Regions from separate parts of the Shewanella sp. S1-49-MNA-CIBAN-0167 genome, predicted to be linked through region 2. Evidence: predicted binding sites of a transcription regulator. Region 2 holds the regulator's gene; each other region holds the start of a gene.

Region 1 (10,378 bases), on a different contig from region 2:
TTGCAACTCACCGGAGATGAGTTTGGGTAGTAAGACGTCTCTTATTTCACTTAATTTGACTATTTGTTCAGTATTTTTTATTTGCTTGAGCAAAAAACCGTCAATAACATCATTGAATTTCGATATGCATTCAATACTTAAAAACGGAACCTTTAATTTATTTAGTGTAGTTTGATTAAGGAGTGGTTGAGCGGCTCCTCCAGCATATTGATTCAAGTCTAAAAACTTTAATTGGTAAAAAACAAACGGGATATGACTTTCAGAAATTTTAGATATTGCAACTATCGTATTATCTGATGACCAAAAATTATATCTACAATATTCAATTGCACCGCAATATGCTCCCACACGACCAACTATAACTGCATTTGTAAAATTAAATTCATTCGTTTTACCGATGACTCCGTTAGCACCATAAATTGGACAAGCTCCCTCATCAGATGATTTTTTTGCTTTACCATTTGCAAACTTAATAAATGCACCTAGCTCTGAAACCTTACCTCCCTTCGGGATCCAGCCGTTGATGCCGACGCTTGGGTCATCGCATTGCTCAAATTCGCTTGGGAATAATCCACGGATACGCTCTGACTCAGTTTGAGTGGTTTGCGGACTGTTCGGTTGCAATACAGTGGCAGACGGTAGTCTTGGCTGCTGCAGTGCAATTTCAGTACCTTGTTGCATCGCATTAGCGCGATGTTGCTGCCTGATCATGGCACGATCTTGCAGTTCATCGGGGAAGTCATCAACAGATAAACCGGTATCGAATGCATTGTCGAAAACCGGGTCAAAATCGACAAACCAGCTTTTAAACAACGCCTGCGCCATTTGCTCTAGGGTTTGGTTAGTTTGTCGGTTTAGTCGTATTTTCTGATCCAGTTGATACAAAGTATTACCGATTAATCCCTGCTGATCGTAAGTTGGAAAATAAAAACATAAATTAAGTACATCACCAACTTTGATACTTGGCTGGGCAGCCCCACGATTTAAATTTGTTAAGCTCGCTCTATTTCCCTTCAGAAGGTAATAAAGAAAATGATTGTCGAAACCACTTTTGGTACGAAGGCCAATAGTATTTTGAATAATAATACATCGTTCTTGCGGGCTTATAGCCACGTTTCCGTAACCATTACCAACTAAGGTGAGTAGAACATCACCCATTTGATTATATTTTCTTATAAATGTGTTGTAGATATCTTTGTCGATAAAACGCTTTATTTTACTTAGCTCAGGTTCACCTTCGCTGATAATTAAGTAATTATCTATTACAGGAATCCCTGCATTTGAATAACAACTTGGGTTTCGCCCCCTATTATCAATTACTAGTTCCGTAATTTCTGAAAGTGAATATTCTTTCCAATTACTCGCCATAACCTATTACCTCCAGGCTATCACGGATAGCTTTATCTAAAGATTCTGCTTGTTTCATTTGGTTATAAAGAGTTTTACTTAGCGAAATCATTTTGGATTCAAAGGAAATGCCATCATCTTCTAAATCAGCTGCGCCAACGTAACGCCCTGGACTTAATACATATTCGTTTGCTTTCATCTCTTCGAGTGTGGCTGACTTACAGTAACCAGCTATATCTTGGTAGCTGTTAGCCTTTGAATCGGACTGTGTATCTGTTGCTTCATCTAACTGAGCTCCTACTAGGGCTTTATTCTCCCCGCGCCAGGTATGGTAAGTTGCGGCAATGTGAGCGATATCTTCGTTAGTGAGCTCTTTGTTGGTACGGCTTATCATGCTGCCCATTTCACGGGCATCAATAAACAAGGTTTCACCCTCGCGGTTACGAAAACCCTTTTGGGGATCTTGTTTCTTATTTTTAGCAATAAACCATAAACACACCGGGATTTGGGTGGTGTAAAACAATTGCCCAGGTAGCGCTATCATGCAATCGACTAAATCATTTTCGAGGATTTTTTGCCTAATAGCCCCTTCACCACTGGTGTTTGAGCTCATGGAACCATTAGCCAATACAAAACCTGCGGTGCCGTGTTCGCTCAGTTTTGAGATCATGTGCATGATCCACGCATAGTTGGCGTTGCCCGTTGGCGGCACATCAAAACCTGCCCAGCGCGGATCATCAACTAATTCGTTTTCGGCGCGCCATTGTTTTTGGTTAAACGGCGGGTTAGCCATAATGTAATCGGCTTTTAAATCTGGGTGTTGGTCTTTAAAAAAGCTGTCACCTGCTACATCACCCAAGTTACCCGAAATACCCCGTACTGCGAGGTTCATCTTAGCTAGCTTGTAAGTGGTATTAGTGTACTCTTGGCCGTAAATCGAAATGTCTTTTTTGTTACCGTTGTGGCTGTCGATAAACTTAAGCGACTGAACAAACATCCCCCCTGAACCACAGCAAGGGTCGTAAATTTTCCCTTTATAAGGCTCTATCATCTCGGCAATCAAGGCCACAATCGATTTTGGCGTATAGAACTCCCCGCCGCCTTTACCTTCGTTAGCAGCAAACTTACCTAAAAAGTATTCGTAAACGCGGCCGACTAAATCTTCTTGAGTCATGTCGCATTCATTGGCAAGGGTTTCAATGTTGTTAATGGTATCGATAAGCGCAGCCAGTTTACTGCTATCAAGCCCTAGGCGTGAAAAGTAATTGTCTGGCAATGCGCCTTTAAGCGACACATTGTTCTTTTCAACGGTATGCAGTGCAGTGTCAATTTTAACTGCGATATCGTCTTGCTTGGCTTGCTTTTGGATAAATGACCAACGCGCATCTTCTGGTAGATAAAATACGTTGTCTTTGGCATAAAACTCGACCATGTCGACATAATCGCCCATGCCGTTATCCATCAACTTGCTGCGCTGTGTTTCAAATTTATCGCTGATAAACTTTAAGAAGATTAAGCTCAAAACAATATGCTTGTATTCGGCAGACTCTACACTACCGCGCAACTTGTTCGCTGCGTCCCATAATGTCTCTTCAAAACCTTTGCTTTTGTCGATGCTTTTAGTTGTTTTAGGCGTTGCCATGTTGATGTATTCCTAATGTTCACACTGAAATAAGTGGAAAAATGGCTGACACAGCCATTGCAGCAACAGCAACCCAAAGGGCGTACCGTGCTGTTATGTTTGATTGTTTGCTTTGCTCAACAGACTGATATGACAAGTAACTGAAATAGGCATTGGCGTTAAGCTGCCAATGTTCAAACTTATTATCCATATTGCTGCTATCAACCGTGGTGTAGGTGATTAAGGTGCCATCACCATTTGGGTCTAAGCAGATATCTCGCATAATTTGCGCTATCCGGCTACGGCCAATACCATTGAGCTCTTTGCTTTTATTCGCGGACTGAACGCTAAACTCTTGCTTCAGTTTGTTTTGCTCAAGAATGTATTCAGTCACCCTCAACACATCTGGTTTTGATTCATTTGATGTCGTCATGGTAAATCCTTGTAACCAGGCGCTATCGTTAAGCTGTTTACATGCTGTAGTTGCTTTGCATTGCTCAACCACAAATGATGCTGACCTCCATTAAGTGAAGCGTCGAGACTACAATCTACATTCCATTGCCTCATTAGGTAGCCTAAAAGCGCCTCTCGCACGTTTAAATCGAGTTTTCCTGCCGTCATAGCGTAATCAAGCTCTATGGCTTTAAAATGTGTTACAGAAGGATGTGGCACGAGTGTAATTGCGTGAATACGATTCCACTGGATATCAGCTTGTTGAGTATGCAATGGGTCTAGCGGTGTTTCGACTGTGGCAATTTGGGTTAATCGTGTGCAAACAAAATCACGAAACTCATTTGATTTTTGATCGAACCCTCGCACATGCCAACGTTGACCATTGTTAGACAAGCTATGCGGAACAATAATACGACGACTCTCACCTGAGGTTATTGATACATATTCACAGCTTATAGCTTGTTGGTTGTTGATAGCCCGCATAATGGCCGCAATAACATCTGATTGAGGATGAATTAAGCGTGTAGCATCAAAACAAATATCTGACGGTGCGACACCATTGGAAAACCCATCACCAAAGCCATTGCATAGGCTGTTAAGGATCGATTCTGGTTCGTGTTCGAACACCGGCGTAAATTCAGCAGTACGGTAGTAAAGCTTGGTTTCGTGCTTTAAGTGGAGGTTTTGGGGTGCAAGCTCTCGATACAGGGTTAAGTCACGCGAGCATGACGCTAAGCCTGTTTTGAAATGATTAACTAGGTCAGCACGAGATATTTGCCCAAAAAATTGCAGACAAAAATCAATAAACGCAAGTCTTTCACGCTGAGCATAGTTGAATTTGGTCAAGTCCATATGAGAGTTCATCTACCTAAATTAACAACATTTTTGTTGTTTATGCGGCTAGGTTACTCCAACTTTGCCAAGAGAACAAACAAATAGAGTCTATCATTTTGATAATATCTATTTGATTACTCCTAACCTAAGGTTATAGTGTATTTATTGCACACTAACTCACCCTACTTTGTTGGTATAAATCACCTGCGTAGTGATTGATGCCGATGTTACTGGGGCGTTTTATACAGGCTTGGTGTGTGACTTACTTAAGACTGACATGGGAGTTTCAATGACCGAACAATCAAACGAGAAAACAGCGCAACATGGCGGCTTCCGTATAGGATCAGGCAGAAAAAGTCGCTATGAAAAAACCATTGTTAAACGAGTCCCTGAAAAATATGTCGATGCAGTAACGCAGTTGATTAAGCATTTAGACGATTGCGAAAAAATAGATAAACATTTCGCACCAGCAGAGTCGGAACCAGTATTTATAAGGTCTTTACAAGATAAGCCACAACAAGTGACATTTACAGTAAAACCCATCAAACGCCTTTGATAGTGTAACGCTTTCAAGCGTTCAAACTTCGTGATTTACAATGCTGACTTTATAAAGGGAGTCATTTGCTCTAACATTTCAACCATAAATACCGACTTGATATCGTGACGATTTCAAAAATAATGCCTTGTTAAAGTGAACACCTCTAAACTAAACACCATGCTTGAATAGTTTGTGCTGCTGGATTAAAGAATATCAGCCTTCAATTGGGGCTTGATATCTAAATCATTTATTTACTAAAGTATGTCAGATCCATTAGAGGTACCTTTTGGACTGTGATGTACTTCTATTACTAGATTAATGACTAGCACTATTCAACTTGGTTTGGAAATATTTTAAATCAAGTCGAAATCATTCTTTTGGCATCTTTAATAGTTTTTATTATTAGTGTCTTATTAGATACTGTAATACGGAGTAGGAAGCCTACTTTCAGATTGTCAGTCTGCTGCATGTTGCATTGAATTAGTTGATGCTCCTAATAAATTAAGCCGTTTGCCACTACAAAGGGTTCTCACTTATGAATCAAGATTGGATTCTCCAAAAAAAAGAAACTCGTCGGACTTTTTCAAAAGCAACTTGGGTGCCTCTGAGAGCGTCTATTGACAATGAGAAAGGAAACGTTAAAAAAATAGGTTATATAAACGAGTTTTTTGGATGTGGCTCTGTCGCTTTTTCGCCAGTTCATCGCGCTGTAGCTGAGAGACTAAGTTGGAATGATATCGGAATAAGTTCAAATATCGCCCCATATGCATACCATGATGGCAACTACTCAACCATAGATGAATATCAATATCAGGATAACGAGCCTATAGGAATACACCTCGTCCTTGAACTATCACTACCTGTTGTTGGGGGACGGCAATGGATCTTGACCCCAGACCTAATTGCTGCGCTTCGGCTCATAAAAGAGGGATCTAATTGGGTAAGACCAGAAGAAAACTTTGTAGTCGTGGCTCGGGAGGTTCTTAATGAAAATGGTGAGCAGACCCTGATAGAAATTAAGAGAGAGTTTCTTCTAGACTATTTGGCGGCTAGAAATTTATCACTTCGGCTATCGTCTTACCGACAAAGACTAGAGAACGTAACGTCACTTGAAACTAGTGAATATGCGGGCTTGGAAGATCATCAGGAAGAGAGAGAACAAGGTCGTTATGAGCTGCTTATTCGAAGTATAAATGATGTATTTGGTGGAAACTGGGCAATGCTTCGTGCTTGGCGAACTGATGTGGATGAAGATGAGGACGCTCCGGTAATGGGGCCAGAAACTAACGACAATACTGGTCATGAAAGCTCTGAAGGAAACAAAGGAGGTTATGATGGTGTTCGAGTAGAAGGTGAGTTCTGGCGGGACGAGTGGATTGAGCACCAAGGTATCAGCAAACGCGTCAGAGGGGATTCTGATCTAAATCTACCACAATTTATAGTCGAGACCGATAGTACGCGCATGGCGTCATCTGAGTTAAATAATGAAGATGTTGGCAGATGGTTGTGGTTTCGTTCAAGTGTTGTAGATGAACTGCTTGGTCTCCGAGGCTTCTCACTTAAATGGTATACAGCCGAGACAGGTGCAATTCAATCCACTTCCGGATTTTCGATTCATTTTGGAATAAATTCCGCTGATTTCATCACCATATATGCTTTTGACATTGCTCGTCTTCCGGCCTGGGAGCAGCACATTTGGGCAGCTCAAAATATTGTCCCTGAAGGAAAGGTTTCCAGTGAATTGTTAGATTCTCAAGTGAAGGCTCAACCAGCGCAAACTCATGCTGTAGAGGAGTTACTTTTCGAAGTGATGGACATGCTCGAGAACGGATTTAAGAAAAAGTTTAATATTGCTCTTTTCTCTCATGACATAGATCGCTCGGAGGCCTTGAAGAAAATATCCAGATTTACAAGTAAGGATCAAGCGTCACTATTAAGGTTAACAAAAGAAATTGTACGTGTTTTTTCTGATAGGCTGAACGTTCAAGAGTTGCGGACGCTGTCAACACACTCCAATAAAGATAAACTTGGTTCAAACAAGCTCTTACAAGACGTATTAGCACAGAAAGTTGGTGCCGACACTGCTCGTAAAGTATTTGGACCAATTGTAGGTGCTTATGATATGCGAATAGGTGATGCTCATCCGACTAGCTCAAAGATCGGAGAGGCTTTAGAGCTTGCTGGAATTAATAATGAAAATTCATTTTTAAAGCAAGGGCAGCAATTAATTTCCAATATTGGACAGTCGATTTGGTTTATTGGCAAAATGTTGTTTGAAAAACCTCAAGAGTGACAAGAGTAACCTTTTGGTATTTCAATGCGCAGCCATCGGACAATTTACGCTACGCTCCAAGATTGCCGCAGAGCGGCTGAGTTAGGAGCTCACAAGGAGTTTAGTTTGTACAATACAAAAATTGGAAGGAATGACTCTTGCTGGTGTGGATCTCGAAAGAAGTATAAAAAATGTCACTTATTTCGCGACAAACAGGAGCCCTTGAAACATTGGGAAGTAAATAAAGAATTTAATAGCGTCAATTTACGAAAAAAATGCTCTTCTCCAGATTCATTTCACGAGCATTGTGCTGGCAATATAATACGAGCGCATACGGTTCCTAAAACAGTAAGCTTAAAGGCTATTGCTGAAGATGGGCATGTTCTGGGGCTTAAAATAAATTTTGAGGCCATAAGGAAAAACAAAGGTAAACCTACTCTTGAAAAAATTGGTATAAACCATGCTTCTACGTTTAACGGCTTTTGCAAATATCATGACGATGTTATTTTTGCGCCATTGGAAAAAGAGCTATTCGACTCTACTCCGAAGCAATGCTTCTTGTTAGCTTATCGTGCTTTCGCACGAGAATATTATGCAAAAGAAAGTGCCCAAGAATTAGCGCCTTTAAGACATAGCGTAGATAAAGGTAAACCTTTAGAAACGCAACAAGATATACAGATGACTAATTTTTTAATCGAGTTGGGTACTAAAACTGCAATTGAAGATCTGAAACATCAAAAACATTACTTTGAACTTGCTTTAGAGGCTGATGACTTTTCTTCCGCAAGAGCTGTAGTCTTTATATTTAATGAAGTCCCGCCTGTGATGGTTTGTGGAGGCATTAACCCAGATTTTGACTTCGATGGTGTGCAACTTCAAGATTTGATGGACTTTACAAAACGTACAGATTACTTATCCGTGACGTCATATTATGATGGGAATAGAGGTATAATTGCATTCTCTTGGTTGAAAAATAGCGATGAAACATGCTGTAAGCTAATGACTTCGCTTTTAAATAAAGAGCAAGAGCAATATGTCCCACTTACTATCCAATATATGTTCAAAAATTTTGAAAATGTTTTTGTATCACCAACATGGTGGAATGAAGCAACTGAAAGTAGTAAGAATAAGCTAATGAAGCTATTTGGAGACAATATCTCTACTGAAATAGCTCCAAATGCAGATGGTATAACTAAGCCGTTAGCTAGTTATGATTTTCCTGTTTTGAGTGAAGTTCTTACTATAGGGTGGACTTTTGAAAGAAACCACTAATCCCTGTTGTTAAAAAAGTCCTAAGCATTTTTATTAAAAATTTGTTCTATCGCACCTAAAAGGCTCACTGGTTTCAAGCCAAGTGGCGAGATATTACTTGTCAAATAGCCATAACACGAAATTTCCACAAAGTGGGCAACACAGGAGTAAGCAAATATGAAGCTCTTAATTGGAATTAGTAAATTTCTATTTTGTGCTATTTTTATTGTTTTAACATTGTCTTTATTTCTTTTCCCTGAAGTCGCTGAAGCTGGTAGAGGTGCTAGTAGAGGTGGAACCCTTTGGTGGATACCTATTGTTATTGTCGGTGGCATTATTTTTTTTATAAATAAAAATACGCCAGAGTTATGGACTCTAATTGTCGCTCATGTTGTATTGTTTTTTGTGTCGTGTCTTGCTGCTATTTTTTTAAAGTGGACTGATTTCATTAATCAAGAAGATACATTTACAGCTGCGGGAGTTATATTCGTTCTTATAGTTATAGGCCTACATTCATCAGGTAAAAACAAAAAGAACTCTTCTAAGTAGAGTGAGTTGTCGCTTACCTAACAATCAAAACAGAGGTATACAACAACCTGCAATATAACAATGCTTGAATCTTTAATCTTTACTGCTAGAATAACTGTACTTATATACAGTGGTATTTTGCAATGAAAGTAATTCCTATACCGGCGCAAGCAGGCATTACAGGTTTTGAAAGCCCAGCGGCTGAATATACTCAGCTAGGTATGAGCTTAGATGATCTGTTAATTGAGCATCCGAGCTCTACCTTTATTGGCATTGCTCAGGGTGAGTCTATGCAAGATGTCGGGATTTTTGATGGTGATATGATCATTGTTGATCGACACGAAACGGCTCGTAATGGTGATGTTATTGTTGCCAATTTTAATGGTGAATTCGTTTGCAAAATACTGGATACAAAACGAAGAGTCCTTCTGTCATCCAATCAACAATACCGGCCAGTTACCATTCATGACTACGATAGTTTTAGTATTGAGGGGGTTGTTACTCGCTCTGTCCGTTGCCATCGACAAAGCCCATTATTGTGTGGTCATTAGATGTTTGCCTTAGTTGATGCTAACTCCTTTTATTGCAGTGCGGAACAAGTCTTTCGACCAGATTGGCGTGGTAAACCCATTATTGTTTTGAGCAATAACGATGGGTGTATTGTGGCAGCTAATAGACAGGCCAAAGAAGCAGGTATTCAAAAGTTTTTGCCTTATTTTCAAGTTAAGGAATTATGCGCTCGACGAGGTGTTATCGTCTGTTCGTCTAACTATGAACTTTATGCAGATTTGTCCAGCAAGATGATGAATATCATCGGCCGCTATGCCCCTGAACAGCATGTTTACTCGATTGATGAAAGCTTTCTCTCCTTCAAAAACACCTACCCTGCGATAAAATGCTTACACACACAAGGCCAACTCATCCGGCGTGCAGTTTGGAAAGAAGCCAGGTTAGCAGTTTGTGTCGGTATAGGTGAAACGCTCACTCTTGCTAAAATAGCGAATCATGCGGCTAAAAAAATTGAGGGCTACGACGGTGTTTGTTTTATTAGTAATGAGCAAGAACGAGTGTCTATTTTACAGATGATACCTGTTGGTGATGTTTGGGGCATTGGCCGTCGAATAAGCAAAAAACTTGAGTTGATGAATATTAGAACGGCATTGCAGTTAGCATCGATGCCACCGGCACTTGCAAGGAAACAGTTCAGTATTGAAATAGAGCGTACAGTTCGTGAGCTCAACGGACAAGCGTGTAAAGCGTGGGATGAAGCAAGAGAGGATAAAAAGCAAATATTCTCAACCAGAAGCGTTGGTGAGCGTATTACAGACTATGAATCACTATTGCAGGCACTGAGTAAACATGTTGGTATTGCAGCAGCCAAAGCGCGTAAACAAGGTACAAACTGTAAGACAATGCTTTTATTTGCAAGCAGCTCACCCCACGATGAGCGTCCTGTGAGTTACAAAGCCATAGTGCACTTCCCTTGCCCAACAAATTGTACTTTAGCACTCACTAAAGGGATGAGTGATGCTGC
Region 2 (10,378 bases):
ACTTCAAGGAGGTAATTTTCGCCTTTGGCCTCACGGCCATCAATTTGCTCTCTGGGGGTGGATAATGAGCTGTAAAATTCGATGTCTTTATCAAAATAGCTGTAGTGCCATTTCCACTGTGACCCAGTAATTTTGATGGTCAGATCGGCATCGCTGGGATCTTCCATGGCAATTAAGGTTTTAGTGGCTGGAATAGCCATTCCGATTAAGATAATGAAAGGGATGACGGTCCAAGCAATTTCCACTTTGGTACTTTCGTGAAAATTGGCCGCAACGGCACCTTTTGATTTGCGGTGATAAATCATCGAATAAATCATGATCCCAAACACCACTAACCCAATAGCACAACAGATGTAAAGAATCGTCATATGGAGGTCATAAACCTTACCACTGATATCCGTCACGCCTTGGGTCATGTTGAGGGGCATTTCTGTTGCCCCAAGCGGAAGTGCTACCCACACAACCAATAAAAAATACAACCATTGCTTCACAAGACTACTCCCCTGCTAATTGCAAAATAGCAACTACAAAGAAAAGTCACACAGTAAATCTCAGCTCTATGCAAACTCTTCGGTTCCCGAAAAAAGCTTGATGAACTCAAAGTACTCTGGTGGTTGTATACAGACTGTCTACGCTTTTATTGTTAGCTGTGCACCACGCTTGTACCTACGACTGAACTTATCAATTTCTATTTGGATTATTTGTCTGACAGTAATCTTGATTACTGTCATTTTATCCAATTAAAGATGAAGAATGTTTCATCCTTGTTAACCACATTACTTGTAGATTAAACATTGATCAAGATCACTTTGTTGGTAAATAGGCTAAAAAAAGATGAAAAAAAGCCCTGAATTCAATGCAGGGCTTGGTAATTAAGGATTTATGCTTAGTGAAATGAGCAAAAATTACCTGCTCCACTTGTTAATGTAGAGTTAACAAGTTGATGTTTGTGAGGTAAGTGAGCATTCACATCTTCAATTACCACGCCTAATGCTCGCGCGCTCTTAGCGACAATTTCCAATCGACGACTATCGCGAGCATCGAGTGAACTTGTCCAAGTAACCACTGCACTAGAAGTTCCGCTCGTGAGAGCTTTTTCCATGGCCCATAATGTTTCGACTTCATCTTTGGTGTGCACCAGTAAAATACGATCCATTCTCACTCCAGCACTGGCCAGCATATGCTTATAGCCTATGTGAGGTGGACTAATTAATACAATCCATCTGCCTTGTTGGCTCAACGTCGCCAGTTGGCTACACAATTGACTCAGTTCTGCTTCACCTTGGGTGACAGTTTGTAATGTTTGAATGGTTTGGTTGCCATGCAGATCTGTTTCAGTTAAATCTACCCATAAGCCTGGGTGACGTGGCGCTACGCCCATTAGTTTGTTCATGACCAATCTCCATTACGGATAACGCCAACTGCAAGCCCTTCGATGGTTAGGCTTTGGCAACTTAAATCTACTTTTATCGGGTTATAATCTTCATTTTCTGCATGCAGATAAATCATATTACCTTTTTGTTCGAATCGTTTTACGGTGACGTCATCATCAACACGCGCCACCACAACCTGACCATTACGCGCTTGTTGCATTTTATGTACAGCGAGCAAGTCGCCTTCTAAAATACCAATGTTTTTCATGCTATCACCACGAACCCGTAATAAAAAATCTGCGGCGGGTTTAAACATATTTGGGTCGACTTGATAATATTGTTCTACATGCTCTTGCGCCAAAATAGGCTCTCCAGCAGCAACTTGTCCAATGAGTGGCAGACCGATTTCAAGCTGTTCTTCATGAGGTAAACGAATACCTCTCGAGGTACCAGGTATGATCTCGATAAAACCTTTTTTGGCTAATGCTTTTAAATGCTCTTCGGCGGCATTAGCACTTTTAAAGCCAAGACGACTCGCAATTTCAGCACGAGTGGGTGGCATACCTGTTTCGGTGATATTGTTTTTAATTAAGTCTAAAATTTCTGCTTGGCGCGGCGTTAACGGTCTCATGATGGTTCCTGTCTTTTTATACAGTGACTGTCATTATATACAGTGTTTTTGTTCGTGCAAGTATTAACCAACTCTTTTTTGAATATTGTTGGTCAAGTATCATTCAACAACCTGTTTCTATTAGTTATTGTGTATTGATTGTCTGATGTTATTTCTGATAGTGAGAACTCAAGCGTAAAGATAAATCGGTCTGATAGTGTAAGCAGGCTGGTTTCTGGTATCCTATACGACAATATTACAGTGGCTTATGTTGCGAAAATAACCATGTCAAAACCAGATTCAATATTTTTACGAGCGTTAAAATGGATTCAAAAATCGATGGTACTCACGGTTGTTGTGCCACATGATCCTTTTGACGATCTTAATTTAGATCCATCTAAACCTCTGATTTATGTTATGAAAACAGAATCAATCAGTGATGCCGCTGCATTAAGCGAAATCACTGAGAGCTTTGGTATGCCCAGTCCATATGAGCCACTGCAATTGGATGGCCTCAAAGTATCACGCATCGTTTGTCTTGAAGGCCGCAAACCGCTTTTTGGTAAACGCGAAAGCGGTGAAAAATTTATTAATAGTTTTACCAGTCTGTTAGCGCTTCATCGTCAATGTCCTGAGTTAGATATTCAGTTGGTGCCTGTGAGCCTTTATTGGGGCCGTACACCGGGTAAAGAAGATGACAGCATGAAAGCGGCTTTTTTTGAAAGGGAAAACCCGACCTGGCTGCGAAAATGGCTAATGATTTTGTTTCTAGGTCGCCACAATTTTGTACAGTTTTCTAATGCATTATCGCTTCGTCTTATGGCTGATGAACACGGTACCGATAAAAGAATTGCTCACAAATTAATCCGTGTTGCGCGAGTGCATTTCCGCCGTCAACGCAAAGTGATGACAGGGCAGCAATTACCGAATCGGCAAGTGCTTTTTGCGTCGTTACTTAAATCTGATGCAATCAAGAAAGCCATTGAAGAAGAGTCGGTAAACAAAAAAGTATCTGTCGAGAAAGCCCGTGAAACCGCCATTGAATACCTTGATGAAATTGCCGCTGACTATTCTGATAGTTTTGTGCGCATTGCCGAGCGCTTCCTCACTTGGTTATGGAACAAATTATACAGTGGTATCAATATCAAAGGTGCAGAACAGATAAGGCAGTTACATCATGACGGCCATGAAATTGTCTATGTGCCTTGTCATCGTAGTCATATGGATTACTTACTGTTGTCATATATTTTGTATTATCAGGGTATGGTTCCACCGCACATTGCTGCCGGTATTAATCTTAACTTTTGGCCTGCTGGGCCTATGTTCCGTCGTGGCGGAGCATTCTTTATCCGTCGTAGTTTTAATGGAAAAAAACTCTATACCGCAGTATTTCGTGAATACTTAGATCAGTTATTTGCTAAGGGCTATTCGGTCGAGTATTTCACTGAAGGTGGTCGTTCTCGTACCGGGCGTTTGCTAGCGCCTAAAACCGGTATGTTAGCGATGACTATTAATAGTGTGTTACGTGGCATTGAACGCCCTGTGACCTTAGTGCCTGTGTATTTAGGTTATGACCATGTGATGGAAGTGGCCACTTACCATAAAGAATTAAGCGGTAAGAAAAAGAAAAAAGAATCTGTTTGGCAGTTATTTGGGGCTCTGCGTAAATTAGGCAATTTTGGCCAAGGTTATGTGAACTTTGGTGAGCCGATTAATTTACAACATTTCTTAAACGAGCAGGCGCCAGAATGGCGTAAAGAGATTGCGAACGATCCTGATCAGAAACCATCATGGTTTACCCCATCGGTCAACTTACTAGCCAATCGTGTAATGACCAATATCAACGGCGCTGCTGCGGCCAGCTCGGTGACATTGACCAGTTTAGTGTTATTGGCATCAGAGCAAAATGCATTAGAAAGAAGCCAGTTAGAACGTCAGCTTGATTTGTATTTAGCATTACTTAACACAGTGCCTTATACCCATTACGCATCCGTTGCAGAGGGTAATGGCAAGTCAATTGTTGATCATTGTCTGTCGTTAAATAAGTTTGTCAGTACTAAGGACCTTATTGGCGAGATAATTTCGGTTGATGAAAAAGTTGCTATTACCATGAGTTATTACCGTAATAATATTATTCATTTAATGGCATTACCTTCACTCATCGCCAGTTGTTTAGTGCACTATGATGTGTGCGATCGCACCCGAATCCATGCCATAGTGATGGATTTTTACCCATTACTTAAAGCTGAACTTTTTATGGGTATTGATGATGTTCCTAAACATGTAGATTGCATTTTAGACTTTATGGTTGAACAAGGTCTGTTGAGCGGTAGCGATCAGTTGGTGATCACGCCTCACCATATTACTCAAGTGTTACTGCTTGCTGAAACCATCAATGAGACGTTGCAACGCTATGCCATTATCTTTAATTTACTGGCGATAAATCCGGAGCTTGAGCGTTCAGGATTGGAAACCGATAGTCATATGTTAGCCCAACGTTTAGGGGCTCTACATGGCATTACCGCACCAGAATTTTATGATAAAAAGTTGTATAACACCTTGAGCGTGAAACTAAAAGAATTGGGATATTTATGCAGTGTCGAGAATCGTTCTGAAGTGATAAGAATTCGAGATAATGCCAATAAATTACTCAGTTCTTCAGTAAGACAAACCATTGTTGATAGTGTGGCAGCGGAGCACGGACAATAATGGCCAACCACATGAATGCAGCAAAGCATCGAGCTAGCGGTAAGTCAGTATTGGGTGGGGCGATGATTATTGCTGGGACCACAGTCGGTGCGGGCATGTTTTCCTTGCCGGTCGTTAGTGCAGGAATGTGGTTTGGTTATTCATTAGCCATGTTGTTAGGTGTATGGTTTTGCATGTTAATGTCGGGTTTGCTGTTATTAGAAGCCAATTTGCATTTTGAACCTGGCGATAGTTTTGACACCTTAACCCGCGTAACTCTAGGGCAGTTTTGGCGGGTGATTAACGGCGTATCTATTGCCTTTGTGTTGTATATTTTAACCTATGCTTATATCAGTGGTGGCGGGTCGATTGTTAATCACAGCTTATCGGCTCTGGGTGTTAGTTTGCCTCAGAGCGTGGCGGGTTTGGTTTTTGCTATTGTCTTGGCACTTGTGGTGTTTATCAGTACTAAAGCGGTCGATCGGATCACCACCATCATGCTCGGTGGTATGATGATCACTTTCTTCTTGGCTATCGGTAATTTATTAATCGACATTGACACGGTGAAATTGGCGTCACCCGATGGTGAGTCGCGTTATCTGCCTTATTTACTCGCTGCTATTCCTTTTGGGTTGGCCAGTTTTGGTTATCACGGTAACGTGCCGAGCTTAGTAAAGTATTACGGTAAAGATGCCAATACGATTGTGAAAGCCATCGTTACTGGAACCAGTATCGCATTGGTTATTTATGTGTGTTGGTTAGTGGCGACAATGGGCAATATTCAACGCAGCCAGTTTGCCGATATTATTGCGCAAGGGGGCAATATCGGGGTGTTAGTCGCGGCCTTGTCGGGGGTGATTGCCAGCCAATGGCTTGATAACATGTTAACCCTGTTTGCCAATCTTGCCGTTGCATCATCATTTTTAGGGGTGACACTCGGGCTGTTTGACTACCTTGCCGATCTCTTTAATTTTGATGATTCACGCACCGGACGGATTAAAACGGCCGCGGTTACGTTTATACCGCCGACAATACTGGGTTTATTATTTCCGAATGGATTTATTTTAGCGATTGGATTTGCTGCGCTTGCGGCCACCATATGGGCCGTTATTGTACCCGCTTTGTTGGCTTATAAAGTGAGGCAACAATATCCCAATGCCGACGGTTTTAAGGTGCCAGGTGGGACTCCGCTGATTGTACTGGTGGTGTTGTTTGGGATGATCACAGCAACATGTCACTTACTGGCAATGGCGGATATCTTACCGGTATTTAAATAATCTTAACTTGTTACATAGAATTATAATTGTTCAAAAAAGCCTTCGTTTGAAGGCTTTTTGCTTTTCTGCTGATATCGATTTAACTTATGAGACACGTTTCATGTTGGCCATATAAAAGCAACTATTTTTTATAGAGGATGATGATAATGCAGGTACAAGAGTATCAACAAGGACAACCTTGCTGGATTGAACTAGCGACTCATGATTGGGCGGCAGGTAAAGCATTTTATCAGGCATTATTTGGCTGGGAAGCCGATGATATGCCCATGCCAGAAGGGCATTATACTATGCTGCAAATAGACGGTGATGATATTGCGGCAATGTACCCAATGCCGGCAGAAATGGAGGCATTACCTACTCATTGGACAATTTATTTTGCGGTCGATGATGTCGATGCTACCTCTATGGCTGTGATTCAAGCTGGAGGTGAGATTATTGCGGGGCCTCATTCTGTCGCAGATGCTGGTCGAATGGCGCTATGCACAGATCCAGAAGGCTGTCGTTTTGCATTGTGGCAAGGCCAAGACCATATTGGCATCAAGCGATCGCAAGAATCAAATACCCTATGTTGGGTTGAGCTTGCTTGTCGTGATACCGCTGGCGCGAAACAGTTTTATAGCCATGTATTAGGCTACCAAACCAAGCTAGCTGACATGGCTGAGTTTGAATACACGCAATTGTATGTCGGCGAGCAAGCCATTGGTGGCATGTTGGAAATGACTGAAGAATGGGGCGATGCTCCTGCGCATTGGATGAATTATTTTGCTGTCGACGATTGCGATGCTTCAGTTGCAAAAGCCAAAAGTCTAGGAGCTACCATCTGTGTGCCTGCGACCGATATTCCTGATGTAGGTCGTTTCTCTGTTCTTACTGATCCACAAGGTGGATTTTTCTCAATTATAACTTTATTGGATCCCACAACATAATCACGGATAATAAAGGTCAGAATTGGAACTTGAAGCAAAAAACTATGTCATTGCGAGTGGCTTTAAAGGATGAATAAAACCCAAGGATGAGTCTATGACCCAAGAAACAACTCAAGCCGCATTAGCACGAATTAACCGCAGTATGCTGATAGTGGCCATTACCGATGTTCCCGGTACATTACTATTTGGCCTAGGACTTTACGGAATATTTGCCGGATTTAACCAAGACTTTTTACCTATGTTAGCCAACCCTGTACTCATCAATATTATGTTGGTTACTGGTGCTGTCATTATGGCATGGGGTATGTTTCGGATGGTAATTCTCGCACGTGAAAAACAAGGGATATTACAACAATGAAGCAGCTGATAATTCAATTAACATTGTTATCGAGTTTAGTGCTGCTAACGGCTTGTAGTGGAACAAATCCAATCCGTATTGGTAAGGCTGGCAATGGGGATGACAATAAAAATGACACTGACTATATGGTGATTAATCTTCCTAGAGCCATTCTGGCAAGCGACCCTTGCAAGTATGGTCACCCAGACGATATTGCCACCTGCCGTAAAAAGCAGCAAGATCAAGTCGATCAGTTAAATGAGTCACTTAAACGTCAATAACCCCCATCTTTTAACCTGAGTAGAGGTTAACTAAATCAAAACCATTTAGTAAGTACCAATAAGATGAGTATAAACGCTCATAAAAATAATCCTCAAGTCACCGAGTGACTTGAGGATTGTTGTTTCTAGGGTGAATGTATTTAGCGTTAACGTTTGTCGTTATTGCTTAGGTAATGTGCGGCCGTAAATAAGCAAGTAAATCGCCGGGATAACAAATAGCGACAATAGCGGCGCTGTTACCATGCCGCCCACCATAGGTGCGGCAATTTTTTGCATGACTTCATTACCCGTACCACTACCCCACATTATCGGCAGTAAACCAAAAAAGATGGTGGCGACTGTCATGGCTTTAGGCCGAATTCGCATTACTGCACCGTCGAGTAATGCGGCGGTTAAATCCGCTTTACTGTGGTAGTTGTCGGCTTGCTTATAGGCCTTAATACTATTATTGAGATAGACCTGCATTACCACGCCAAATTCGGCGGCGACCCCGGCTAGTGCAATCATACCGACCGATACCGCGACTGAAAAATTATAGTCCAGCCCATAGAGCAGCCATGCACTACCCACCAATGAAAAAGGCAAACTTAGCATGATCACAGATGCTTGTATTACTGAGTTGAACGTCATCATCAGTAGCATAAAAATCACCGCAATCATTAATGGGATCACCATTTTCATTTTAGCGTCAACCCGTTGCATGTACTCGTACTGCCCAGCAAAGCTATAGTTGTAGCGCGCAGGTAGAGTAATTTGTTGCTTGAGTGCCTTTTCAGCTTCAATAATATATTCGCCGATAGAAATGTCTTTTAGATCGACAAACACCCATGAGATAAGGCGACCATTTTCACTGGCTAACATAGGGGGGCCATCAATGATTTTGAGTTCGGCTAAATAACTTAACGGTAAGTACTTACCCGTTTTAGTCAGCACAGGTAAATTTCTGAGCTTCTCAATATTGTCACGTAACTCTCGTGGGTAACGAATATTGATGGGATAGCGCTCTTGACCTTGAATCGACTCACCAATAGTCATACCGCCAATGGCTATTTGCACTACATCCTGGATGTCTTTTAAGGTCATGCCATAACGTGCGGCATTTTTAAGATCTGGGGTAATATCAATATAACGGCCGCCGCTACTGCGTTGTGAGAATGCAGATACTGTTCCAGGTAATTTGCTTACTACCGCTTCTATTTCAGCGCCAATCCGTTGCAGTTCCTCAACATTCGATCCCGATATTTTTATGCCAACAGGCGTTCTAACACCGGTAGACAGCATATCGATGCGAGTTTTAATCGGTTGCACCCAAGCATTGGTCATCCCTGGAATACGCACGGTTTGTTGCAGTTCTTCAATAATGCTTTCTAAGGTTACGCCATCACGCCATTCAGTTGTGGGTTTGAGCATAATGGTGGTTTCGAGCATGGTTAGCGGCGCGGGATCGGTCGCGGTCATTGCGCGGCCTACTTTGCCAAATACCCTTTTGACTTCGGGAACGGTTTTTATCAGACGGTCTGTTTGCTGCAATATTTCTGCAGCTTTGCCTGCGCTGACACCGGGCAGGGTGGTCGGCATATAGAGTAGATCACCTTCTTCTAAGGTGGGCATAAACTCTGAGCCCATTTGGCTTAATGGGTAGTAAGCACTGAATAGGACAATAATCGCCAATCCAATGGTGATTTTAGGGAAATGCAGTACCCATTTAAGTAATGGCTGATATATGGCAATTAATACTCGACTGATAGGATTCTTACGTTCATCAGGGATTTTTCCGCGGACAAAATAACCCATTAATACTGGAATTAAAGTGATCGCTAAGATTGCCGATGCGGCCATGGCGAAGGTTTTAGTAAAGGCTAGTGGATGAAATAAACGTCCTTCTTGCGCTTCAAGGGCAAATACCGGCGTAAAGCTTAAGGTGATGATAAGCAAACTGAAGAATAACGCTGGGCCGACCTCAATTGAGGCTTCTTTGACCAGTTGCCAGTGATCTTCTCCCTCAGGAGCCTTACCGTGTTTTTGACGATAATGTTCTAAATGTTTATGGGTGTTTTCGACCATCACAATCGACGCGTCAACCACGGCACCAATGGCAATGGCAATCCCGCCTAAACTCATAATATTGGCATTGACCCCAATGATATTCATGGCGATAAAACTGACTAAAATTGAAATAGGTAAGGTGATAATCGCCACTAAGGTTGAGCGGGCATGCAGTAAAAACAGTAGGCATATGAGTCCGACTACCAACATTTCTTCAAGCACTTTATGGGTAAGGTTATCGACTGAGCGCAAGATTAACTCTGAGCGGTCATAAGTGGTGACTAACTCAACACCATCAGGGAGTCCATTACTGATTTGCTCGAGTTTTTTCTTCACATTATTAATGGTTTCAAGCGCATTTTCACCATAGCGCATCACTACAATACCGCCGACGACTTCGCCTTTACCATCTAGCTCTGCAATGCCGCGCCGCGCTGCCGGGCCGGTTCTTAATTGGGCCACGTCTTTCATTAATACCGGCGTGCCGTTTTCAGACAAAATGCCTAAGGGGATTTCAGCAAAGTCGGCAATGGTTTGGCGATAACCACTTGAGGTGATCATATATTCTGCTTCGGCCATTTCAGTGACCGAGCCACCAGTTGAGCTATTGGAGACATCTAAGGCGTTTTTAATGGTCATTAAATCGATTTGATACAGGGCCAACTTATGCGGGTCGACAACCACTTGATAAGTTTGTTCCATGCCACCAACGGTGGCAACTTCTGATACTCCTGCAACACTTTGTAATTCAAGCTTTAAAAACCAATCTTGTAATGAACGTAATTGGGCTAAATCATACTGTCCGTTGCGATCGACTAAGGCGTATTGGAAAATCCAACC
Region 3 (10,378 bases), on a different contig from region 2:
GTTTAAACTGGCCACATGGGTGACAGACCCTATGTTTAATCCATCAATTTGAGCGGGTAACGGTTTGGTGTGATCAACCACATGATCAGCGCCTAACTTTTTCACCCATTCGCTTGAACTTTCACGCGATGCTGTGGCGATAATGGTTGCACCTGTCAAGGTTTTTGCTAACTGAATAAAGATAGAACCCACACCACCCGCAGCGCCTACGACCAAAATGACTTCGTTTGATTTTTCAGTTGAATGGGGTGCTTGTTGCTTAATACATAAATGTTCAAACAGTAATTCCCAAGCCGTGATCGCCGTTAACGGTAATGCTGCGGCTTCGGCATCGGATAAACTTTTAGGTTTAATGCCCACTAAACGCTCATCCACTAATTGGTATTCAGCATTGCTACCCTGACGCGTAATATCGCCAGCATAATAAACCTGATCGCCAGGATTAAATGGGCTCACACTTTCACCTGTCGCAATCACTTCACCAACGGCGTCCCAACCGATCACTTTTACTTCACCCGCAACAGGCGCCATGTTCAAGCGGACTTTATAGTCTGCTGGGTTAACGGCGATGGCTTTTACTTTGATTAATAAATCACGGCCTGTTGCGATAGGTTGAGGTAACTCGACATCAATTAACGACTCAGGGTGAGTAACGGCTAATGATTGTGTGTATCCGATGGCTTTCATAATCTGCTTCCTATAGTAAACGGTATCAATGGGATTACTTTTCAATGAAGCTATATTAGCCCTTGTTTTACTCCGCATAAACAGCATAATAATTGAAACATTATCAAATATTATTAGACAATATGTTATTAGAAGATCTGCAGGTTATTTTGAAAGTGGCTGAGTTTCGCAGCATTACCGCCGCAGCAACCAATCTTGATATGCGCACAGCAACCGCCAGCGCCGCAGTTAAACGAGTCGAAAGTTCGCTAGGTGTTGAGTTGTTCATTCGCACTACAAGGCAGCTAAGGTTATCCAATGCTGGGGAAAAATACATTCCTCAATGTGAGCAAGCACTATTAATGCTCGAACAAGCCAAACAAAATATGAAAGGCGAATTAGACATCATCGACGGGGATTTACGAATTGCATTGTCATCGGATTTGGGCCGCAATCTGGTTATGCCATGGATAGATGAGTTTATGGCCACTCACTCAAAAGTCAGTTTACGCGCCAATATTAATGACAGTAACTTGGACTTTTACCGCGACTCCGTCGATTTAGCCTTGCGCTATGGTTCGCCAAATGACGCTAATCTTTACGGGTTTAAAATCTGTAATGTCCCCAGATTATTGTGTGCATCTAAAGCTTACCTAGCAAAACATGGCATGCCAAAACACCCACAAGACCTCGCCTCCCACAATGGACTGTTATATCAACTCAATAATATTACTTACGATGTGTGGGAGTTTTATCGCGGTGATGAACAGTATAAAATCAAAATGAAAGGCAACCGAGTGTCTAACGATGGTGAACTGGTTCATCGATGGTGCGTATCGGGTAAAGGCATTGGGCTTAAATCTTGCCTTGATATATCAAGCGATTTACTCGCCGAAAACGTGGTACATATTTTACCCGAATACCAAACCAAAGCGACCGAACTCTGGCTGATATTCCCCAGTAGACAGTCTATTACTCCCGCAGCCCGATTACTGCGTGACACCTTAAAACAAAAGACCCGCAATATTTTACTGCAACTGATTGAGAAAGGCATAGTAGATAAAAGCGTGTTGAATTGATAAGCCTATCGGGGATAACAAGCGGTAACAGCAGGAAGTGCGATGAAATGCGGTGGTAAGAGATAACGAGCGATATCGAGCGATTCAGGATATTGGCCGATTCCGTCTTTTCTCAGTTATATCTCAATGAAATAAGACACATTCTTTGTCATCATCTAACAACGATATATATTTAATACCTTAAACTCACTTTTGGACAAAAGTGTATTTAAGGTATTGATTAACTCAGCTTACTTGGTATTAGTTTAGCTTGATTTATAACGTAGCTTTATTTGAACTTATTGCCTGCAGCATGCTGATGTGCAGATGATTAAGCGAGACGCCGGCTCTTGATTTTAAATCAGCATCCCTGTGGGCTTATCCAAAACATCCCTGTTTTGGATACTCGCTGACTCATCTACACCTTTAATTTAACTCTCTTCGATTTAGCCGCATTGTAATGATCAAGTTTTTTCTGTAGCGATTTTCATCGCTTGCTACCCTCTTAGCTTATGACGTTGTTTGTATAGCCTCTAGCCGCGAAGCGACCTAGCGCCTAGACTTTTGACTTAACAAAAAAGCGCAGCGTTCGCTTGTCACCGTTAGTTATCGCTTTTCACCACTTGTTACCCTCTTAGCTTTTCGCTTTAGCTTTCTTTTTATAAGGCTTTTTAAAACTGCGTTTCGGTGTGGTACTGGCGACACCTTGTAATGCTGATGGTAACTGGCTGGATGCTTGGGTTATTAAACCATCTAACTGGCTGAGTAATGGCTGCATAAACGCATCGTACTTCAGTCGTTTTTGGCTGATGGCATCAAGGCTGTTTTCCCATAATGCGGTCATGTCAGGTGTAGTTGCTGATTCTGGTAAGCTGCGGATCAAGCCAGTGCCAACCTGAGTGGCCAATATCGATTTACCTTGACGAATAAGGTATCCACGCTTAAATAATAATTCAATAATCCCAGCACGAGTTGCTTCGGTGCCTAGGCCGTCGGTTTCTTTGAGGATTTTCTTAATTTCACTATCAGTAACATAACGACTAATTCCGGTCATGGCGCCTAATAATGTGGCATCGGTAAAATGCTTCGGCGCTTGAGTCGTTTTCTCCAATAATTCACCACGCAGACAATGCAACACCTGCCCGTTAACCAATGGCGGTAGCGACTGAACGGCATCGTCGTTATCGTCTTCACTGTGAGTTGAACCAGTATTCGCTTGACTGTTATTAGCTTGATTTGCTGTGGCTGCCCGTTTAAAGAGCTGTTTCCAGCCTAAGCTTTTGTCTTGACGCGCTTTAGTGGTAAACAAGCCACCAGCAATCGTCACTTCAACTGCGGTTTCTGCATAAATATAAGCGGGATAAAACTGGGCTAAATATTGCCGCGCAACATGTTGGTACAACTTTGCCTCATTACCTGATAATGCAGCTAAGTTAGCCACTTTCTCGGTAGGCACAATGGCATGGTGAGCATCCACTTTACTGTCATCCCACGCTTTAGATTTAAGCTTGGCATTAGGTGAGTCGCAACCATCAACCAAGGCAGAAACGCCTTTGAGCACAGCATCCAATACTTTCGGTGCCAAAGTATGCTGCTCTTTAGGTAAATAGCGACTGTCTGAGCGCGGATAAGTAATCAATTTATGTTTTTCATACAAACTTTGGCAGGTATCAAGCACCTCTTTCGCCGATAGCCCAAAGCGTTTTGCGGCATCGATTTGCAGTGCTGATAAACTATAAGGTAATGGCGGGTTTTGGCGCTTATCTTTGGCTTCAAGTTTTGTCACTTCAGCGGGTTTACCATTAATGCGGGCAACCACATTTTCGGCTAAGCCTTTAGCTAATACCCGTCCATCTTCGTCCATATAGGGCTGGCAAGCCTCACTAGGCTTCCATTTAGCACTAAAACCTTGTTGCTGATCGGTCAGCAAATGCGCTAACACTTCATAAAAAGGTTTTGGGGTAAATGCAGTAATTTCTTCGTCGCGGCGTACGACTAACCCAAGCAAAGGCGTTTGTACTCGGCCAACTGATAATACCCCCTGATAACCGACCTTACGCCCTTGAATGGTATATGCGCGGGTCATGTTCATGCCATACAGCCAATCAGCACGGCTGCGGGCTAATGCAGAAGTCGATAAAGGAATAAACTCACGATTGCTGCGTAACTGCCCTAGCGCACGTTTGACCGCTTGGGGGTTTAAGTCGCTGATTAACAGCCGCTGTACCTGGTTAAGCTTGTCACCCTTTACGCCCAAATAAGAAATCACTTCATCGACCAGCAACTGCCCTTCTCTATCTGGATCGCCAGCATTAATTATCGATGATGCTTGCTTTACCAGTTTACGCAACACCGTAAGTTGACTGCGCGTTTTGGGTTTGGGCTGCAACTTCCACGTTTGCGGGACAATTGGCAAATGCTCGAGTTTCCACGACTTAAATGCATCATCGTACGCATCAGGCTCGGCTTGCTCTAATAAATGGCCAATACACCATGACACGCAATCACCATTGGCGGCAGTGATATAGCCATCACCTTTTTTATGTGGCTTTGGCAACACATCGGCAATCGCACGACCTAGACTGGGTTTTTCAGCAATATATAAAATCATAATCCACTGTTGGGGCGTTAGCGTTCAATATGACAAACCGAACTGCGCCACTTAACTGTATAAATTTACAGTATAGATTAGCGTTAAATACGCCAAGCTGCAAATATGAAATAATTAACCCCTTATCGGCGTAAATCATTACAATAAAAGCATAACAGCGAAAAGCCTAGAAGCTAGAGCGGACTGCGTCCTGCTAGATCGCTTCGCTGCTATAAAAGCATAACAGCGAAGAACCTAAACCCTAGAACGGACTGCGTCCTGCTAGTTCGCTTCGCGGCTATAAAAGCATAACAGCGAAGAACCTAGACCCTAGAACGGACTCCGTCCTGCTAGATCGCTTCGCTGCTATAACAGCATAACAGCGAAGAACCTAGACCCTAGAACGGACTGCGTCCTGCTAGATCGCTTCGCTGCTATAACAGCATAAAAGCGAAGAACCTAGACCCTAGAACGGACTGCGTCCTGCTAGTTCGCTTCGCGGCTATCAAAGCATAATAGCGAAGAACCTAGACCCAAGAGCGGACTGCGTCCTGCTAGATCGCTTCGCTGCTATAAAAGCATAACAGCAAAAAGCCTAGACCCTAGAACGGACTGCGTCCTGCTAGTTCGCTTGATATCGATCTTTATCGCTCGTCATCGCTTGTTATCGCTCTTATAGCCTCTAGCAGCGAAGCGTCCTAGTATCTAGGCATCTAGGCGCAGCGTTCGCTTGTTATCACTCTTATAGCCTCTAGCCGCGAAGCGTCCTAGCCTCTAGGCCTTAAAGCAAAAAAAACCAGCATCAATATGCTGGTTTTTTATCACTAACAAACAGTGGTTAACTTATGGATGACACTCATTGTGCATTTCTAAATTAGTGCCTATGTCCTTTGAGCGATTTGCTTTGGCATCATCGTTACGTAGTTGGGTTAAATGATCCAAGTAAGCTTGATCAACGTCATTGGTAATATAATGACCGTCGAACACTGATGTTTCAAAACGCTTAATCTCTGGATTTTCCATTCTTACTGCTTCAATTAAGTCGCTCAAGTCTTGGAAAATAATGCCATCGGCACCAATGATTTTGGCAATTTCGTCAGCATCACGACCATGAGCAATCAACTCATTAGAGGTCGGCATATCAATTCCGTACACGTTAGGAAAACGGATTTCAGGGGCTGCTGAAGCAAAATACACTTTCTTTGCCCCGGCTTCACGCGCCATTTCAATGATCTGCTCAGACGTGGTGCCACGAACGATTGAATCATCAACCAGTAATACGTTTTTACCTTTGAACTCAGTATTAATTGCGTTCAATTTACGACGTACTGATTTTTTACGTTCTTGCTGACCTGGCATGATAAACGTACGACCAATATAACGGTTTTTAACAAAACCTTGACGGTACGGTAAATCCATACAACGAGCAATTTCTAATGCGATATCGCACGATGTCTCTGGAATAGGAATAACGACATCAATGTCATGGTCTTCCCATTCTTTCTTAATTTTTTCGCCTAACTTAGCGCCCATGTTTACGCGACTGGCATACACAGAGATTTTGTCGATGCTCGAATCTGGACGAGCAAAATAAACGAATTCAAAAATACACGGAGCATAGCTTGGGTCTACAGCACATTGACGGGTAAATAACTGGCCATCAAGTGAAATATAAACAGCCTCACCAGGTGCTACGTCACGCATCACTTCAAAACCGACGGCATCCAAAGCAACACTTTCTGAAGCAACCATATACTCAGTACCAGTTGCGGTTTCATGCTTACCCAGTACCAAAGGACGAATACCAAATGGATCGCGGAACGCTACTAGGCCTTGGCCGATGATCATTGCCACTACCGCATAAGCACCACGGGTTTGCGCATGCACTTTGGCAACCGCATCAAACACTTCATCGGCACTTAAGGTTAAACTGCGCGTCTCTTGTAACTCATCGGCTAACAGGTTTAACAAGATTTCGGAGTCAGAGGTGGTGTTAACATGACGACGTTTTCTGACGAGGCTTTCCGCCAGATCAAGCGTATTGGTCAAGTTACCGTTATGCGCTAACGAAATACCAAATGGCGAGTTAACATAAAACGGTTGCGCCTCTGATGCACTCGAGCTGCCCGCGGTTGGATAACGAACATGTCCAATACCGGCATTACCTTGTAAACGCTGCATATGTTTAGGTTCAAACACATCTTTGACTAAGCCGTTTGCTTTACGTAAACGAAACGCATTCATGTCAACAGTCACAATACCTGCTGCGTCTTGACCACGATGTTGAAGCACAGTCAGCGCATCATAAATGGTCTGATTAACTGTTGATTTTCCTACTATTCCGACGATACCACACATGGGTAAGGTTCCTCACTGTAAAGTGTTTTATGATTATATTTTGGGTACAAAGCTTGAGGTATTTTCGACATAGTCAAAAAACCACTGAATAACCACGCCAAATTCAGGTACAAGTACAGAATCCTGCCACCATTTCGTGTCAGGGAATGCCGTAAAAGCATCCATAAAAAACAGTAATGCGCTAACAATTAACGCGCCACGAATGGCACCAAAACACAGGCCTAAAACACGGTCTGTGCCCGATAAGCCTGTTTTGGCCACTAACTGGCCTAACAAATAATTAACGAGTGCCCCTAGGATCAGGGTAATGATAAAAAGAATGGCAATCGCGACACCGTTTCTGACTAACTCGTCCTGCATTTGGGTTAAATGAGCAGCAAGATCAAGATAAAACTGGCTAGCAATAAAGAAAGCGGCAAACCAAACCACAAGAGACATGGCTTCTTTGGCAAATCCGCGGATCAAACTAATAATAGTTGATAACCCGATGACAATAATAATTGCGTAATCAATCCAAACCATGGAGATGGGGATCCGGTATAGGGTTCAAGACGGCGAGATTCTAACAGAGACAGAGATGTTTCTCACCTCTGATTGCACAAATTATTCTTGCGTGATTAAGAACAATCAAATTGTAAATATTAATCACCCAAGCATAATACCGTCTGAATAGGTTATTGTTCCTGTGGATTATAGGCTACGATTTTGCCTTTTAATCCGGTTAATTTGAATATAGGTTGCTGACGAGCTTTAAGTTTTTCTTCTGACACTTCAGGGCCTACAAATACTCGGGTTAATTTTCCTTCAACAGGTACTTTAGGCAGTGTATAAGCATTAAATCCTGCCTTACGTAGTTGAATAATTAAGGCTTTTACATTGGTAATATTATTAAAACCGCCTAATTGCAACGTAAAACCAGCCGTAACGGGTGATTTAGTTTTATTAGCAACGGGTGTTTCAGGCTTTTTTACTGCCGCAGTGGTTGCCGCTGACGGTTTAACCACTTGATTCACTTTTTTAGTTGGTTCTGCTTCACCTAATTCAACAATATCGTTACTGAGATCTTGAGGTTCAGCAATCGTTAACACTTGGAATTCTTCCGCGGGTTCGGCGATGTTGGCAGAACTGGCTCGATTTGAAGCACTTGATTGAACGGGACGTAAAGGAATTTCAGTGAACTCCTCAACCACCTGAGGTTTTTTACCGTCTAATAAATCGGGTAAAAAAATCACACCTAAGGCCACTAAGACGATGGTACCCACTAAACGATTTTGAAATTGACGATTCAAAGCTAATTCCCTTTTTTAACAAAACGACGTTAATGATGGCTTCTAAAACCGACGTCTAACATAAATAGTGTTTATAAAGATTTAAACCCTGCAACAGTATAAAAAGAGCCAAATATAATGACCACATCATCAGCCTCTACCGTCGCTTGTATAGCTTGCCATGCGCTGGCGATGTCAGTAAATTCACTGGCATGCTGACGACAACGCTCATTGGGCAATGCTTGACGCAGTGCTTGCGCTGTTGCGCCCCGTGGATTATCTAAACCAACAAAATACCAATGACGGATTTGTTCAGCCAATGTCGCCAATACCGACTTGATGTCTTTATCTTTAAGCATGCCACATAAGGCTACAATACGACGACCTTGGTACGCCTGCAATTGCTGTGCTAAATATCGTGCAGCATGGGGATTATGCGCTACATCTACTAGTACTAATGGTTGCTCACTCACCTGCTCTAATCGTCCAGCTAGTTGAGCTTGTTGTAATCCTTGGTTGATGTGTTGCTGGCTTATTTGCGGCCAAATATAACTTAGCAGCGCCACAACACTAGCAGCATTAGCTAGCGGTAACCTTGGCACAGCCAAACCAATATAAGATTGCTGCGCGGATTCAAAATGCCATAATGTAGGTGGGTTCTGGTCTTTATGGTAATGAAACTCATAACCAACACGATAAAGTGTTGTTCCAATCTGCTGAGCATAATCGGTCACGCTCAATGGTAAATCGGGTTCACCACAAATGGCGAGACAACCTGAGCGGAACACGCCGGCTTTTTCTCTGCCAACCAGTTCTCGGGTATCGCCTAAATATTCTTGGTGATCAAGATCGATAGAGGTCAAGATAGTGGCTGTGGAATCGATAATATTAGTGGCATCTAGACGGCCACCTAAGCCCACTTCAAGAATAATCACATCAAGCTTAGCAGCTTTGAATAAGTATAAACCCGCTAACGTCGCATATTCAAAAAAGGTTAATGAAATATCACCTCGTGCCATCTCTATGGCACTAAAAGCTCCAATAAGAGAGGCATCACTGGCATCTTGTTGATTGATCTGCACCCGTTCATTGTAATGCAGCAAATGCGGTGAACTGTAGACGCCAACTGATAAGTTTGCTTGACGTAATATTGAGGCGAGCATCGCACAGGTCGTGCCTTTACCATTGGTACCGGCGACTGTAATCACTTTAGCTGGAGCTAAATCAATCACATTGAGTCGCTCGGCGACAGCACTGACTCGCGTTAAGCCCATGTCGATTTCGCTAGGATGAATTGCCAGCAAATAATCCAGCCATTGATTTAAGCTTGATTGTTGATTGGGTACAGTAATTTCAGACGCAATTGACATAATTCAATACCATTTAATTTATGCAAACCTTACCAGACGTGGCGAAAACATAACATTAGTTTTACATCCCAATAAATATGACTGAAAAACACTTTAATCGAGCATAAACAATGGACCGAGTGCTAACCTAGGCAATTGATGCTGCTCAGGGTAAGTCACATCGACCAAATACAATCCGTTGGGCTTAGCTGTCGCTGCCGCCTGAGTGCGATTTTTCAATGCCAAGAGTTCTGTTATCCACTCGATAGATTGATTACCTAAACCGATTTGAAGTAATGAACCGACAATATTACGCACCATATGATGTAAAAATGCATTGGCTTGAATATCCACCAACACATACATGCCTTGACGAGTCACATTAACTTGATGCACATCTCGACAGGGTGTTTTAGCTTGACAATGCAACGCTCTAAAACTGGTAAAATCGTGTTTGCCTACGAGAAGCTGTGCGGCTTGATGCATCAAGGTTTCATCTATATCGCCGTGATAATGGCTCACACCAGAAGCTAAAATACCAGGGCGCAATTGATGATTATAAATAACATAGCGATAACGTCTGGCCGTGGCACTATAACGGGCATGAAAACTGTCATCCACTTCTTTCATCCATCGCACGGCTATACTGTCGGGTAAATTAGCATTCACGCCTAGTGTCCACGCCGTCATTGGACGTTGAACATTGGTGTCAAAATGAACCACCTGTCCAGTAGCATGCACGCCAGTATCAGTTCGCCCGGCACACAATACTTTAATGGGCTCATTTGCCACGTAACTTAAGGCTTTTTCAAGCTGGGCTTGCACTGAATCGACATCGAGTTGGCGCTGCCACCCACAAAAACCACTACCATCATATTCAATACCTAACGCGACCCGCATGCCTATATCCTCTACTCAATAATGGCGCGCAGTTTACCACAAAAAAACGGCGCATGTATCTGCGCCGTTTGCATTTATATGGTTAACATAGGGCTATTTATTTTACCTATACCACATGAATTGACCGAGTTAATTATCCGAGTTAATTAAAGCTTTTAATTAAATTTTTGGCTTCTAATTGTTGACGTT

Evidence for each region. The regulator LexA, encoded in region 2, represses DNA repair genes until DNA is damaged. The targets are predictions, from matches to a motif close to TACTGTATNNNNATACAGTA.
Region 1: AAEZ00_RS19750 (LexA family protein) is a predicted target of LexA. The motif match lies at 8,958-8,977, and genes of this name have one in related genera.
Region 3: AAEZ00_RS19950 (DNA topoisomerase III) is a predicted target of LexA. The motif match lies at 4,389-4,408, and genes of this name have one in related genera.

Annotation. Positions count from the first base shown of each region.
Region 1 covers NZ_JBEOPO010000062.1:3,876-14,253, forward strand. Annotated here, with positions in the region: gene AAEZ00_RS19710 (restriction endonuclease subunit S) at 1-1,368, opposite strand, end outside; gene AAEZ00_RS19715 (type I restriction-modification system subunit M) at 1,358-2,989, opposite strand; gene AAEZ00_RS19720 (hypothetical protein) at 3,009-3,401, opposite strand; gene AAEZ00_RS19725 (WYL domain-containing protein) at 3,398-4,273, opposite strand; gene AAEZ00_RS19730 (hypothetical protein) at 4,545-4,811, shown strand; gene AAEZ00_RS19735 (hypothetical protein) at 5,329-7,086, shown strand; partial or broken gene AAEZ00_RS22450 (SEC-C metal-binding domain-containing protein) at 7,111-7,266, shown strand; gene AAEZ00_RS19740 (hypothetical protein) at 7,288-8,337, shown strand; gene AAEZ00_RS19745 (hypothetical protein) at 8,494-8,865, shown strand; gene AAEZ00_RS19750 (LexA family protein) at 8,988-9,395, shown strand; gene AAEZ00_RS19755 (Y-family DNA polymerase) at 9,396-10,378, shown strand, end outside.
Region 2 covers NZ_JBEOPO010000001.1:98,807-109,184, forward strand. Annotated here, with positions in the region: gene coxB (cytochrome c oxidase subunit II) at 1-491, opposite strand, end outside; gene AAEZ00_RS00460 (cell division inhibitor SulA) at 887-1,393, opposite strand; gene lexA (transcriptional repressor LexA) at 1,390-2,004, opposite strand; gene plsB (glycerol-3-phosphate 1-O-acyltransferase PlsB) at 2,269-4,692, shown strand; gene mtr (tryptophan permease) at 4,692-5,948, shown strand; gene AAEZ00_RS00480 (VOC family protein) at 6,095-6,874, shown strand; gene AAEZ00_RS00485 (hypothetical protein) at 6,969-7,232, shown strand; gene AAEZ00_RS00490 (hypothetical protein) at 7,229-7,492, shown strand; gene AAEZ00_RS00495 (efflux RND transporter permease subunit) at 7,652-10,378, opposite strand, start outside.
Region 3 covers NZ_JBEOPO010000066.1:1,517-11,894, reverse strand. Annotated here, with positions in the region: gene AAEZ00_RS19960 (zinc-binding alcohol dehydrogenase family protein) at 1-687, opposite strand, end outside; gene AAEZ00_RS19955 (LysR family transcriptional regulator) at 810-1,745, shown strand; gene AAEZ00_RS19950 (DNA topoisomerase III) at 2,359-4,335, opposite strand; gene purF (amidophosphoribosyltransferase) at 5,158-6,672, opposite strand; gene AAEZ00_RS19940 (CvpA family protein) at 6,706-7,194, opposite strand; gene AAEZ00_RS19935 (SPOR domain-containing protein) at 7,347-7,961, opposite strand; gene folC (bifunctional tetrahydrofolate synthase/dihydrofolate synthase) at 8,033-9,310, opposite strand; gene truA (tRNA pseudouridine(38-40) synthase TruA) at 9,404-10,189, opposite strand; partial or broken gene AAEZ00_RS19920 (FimV/HubP family polar landmark protein) at 10,332-10,378, opposite strand, start outside.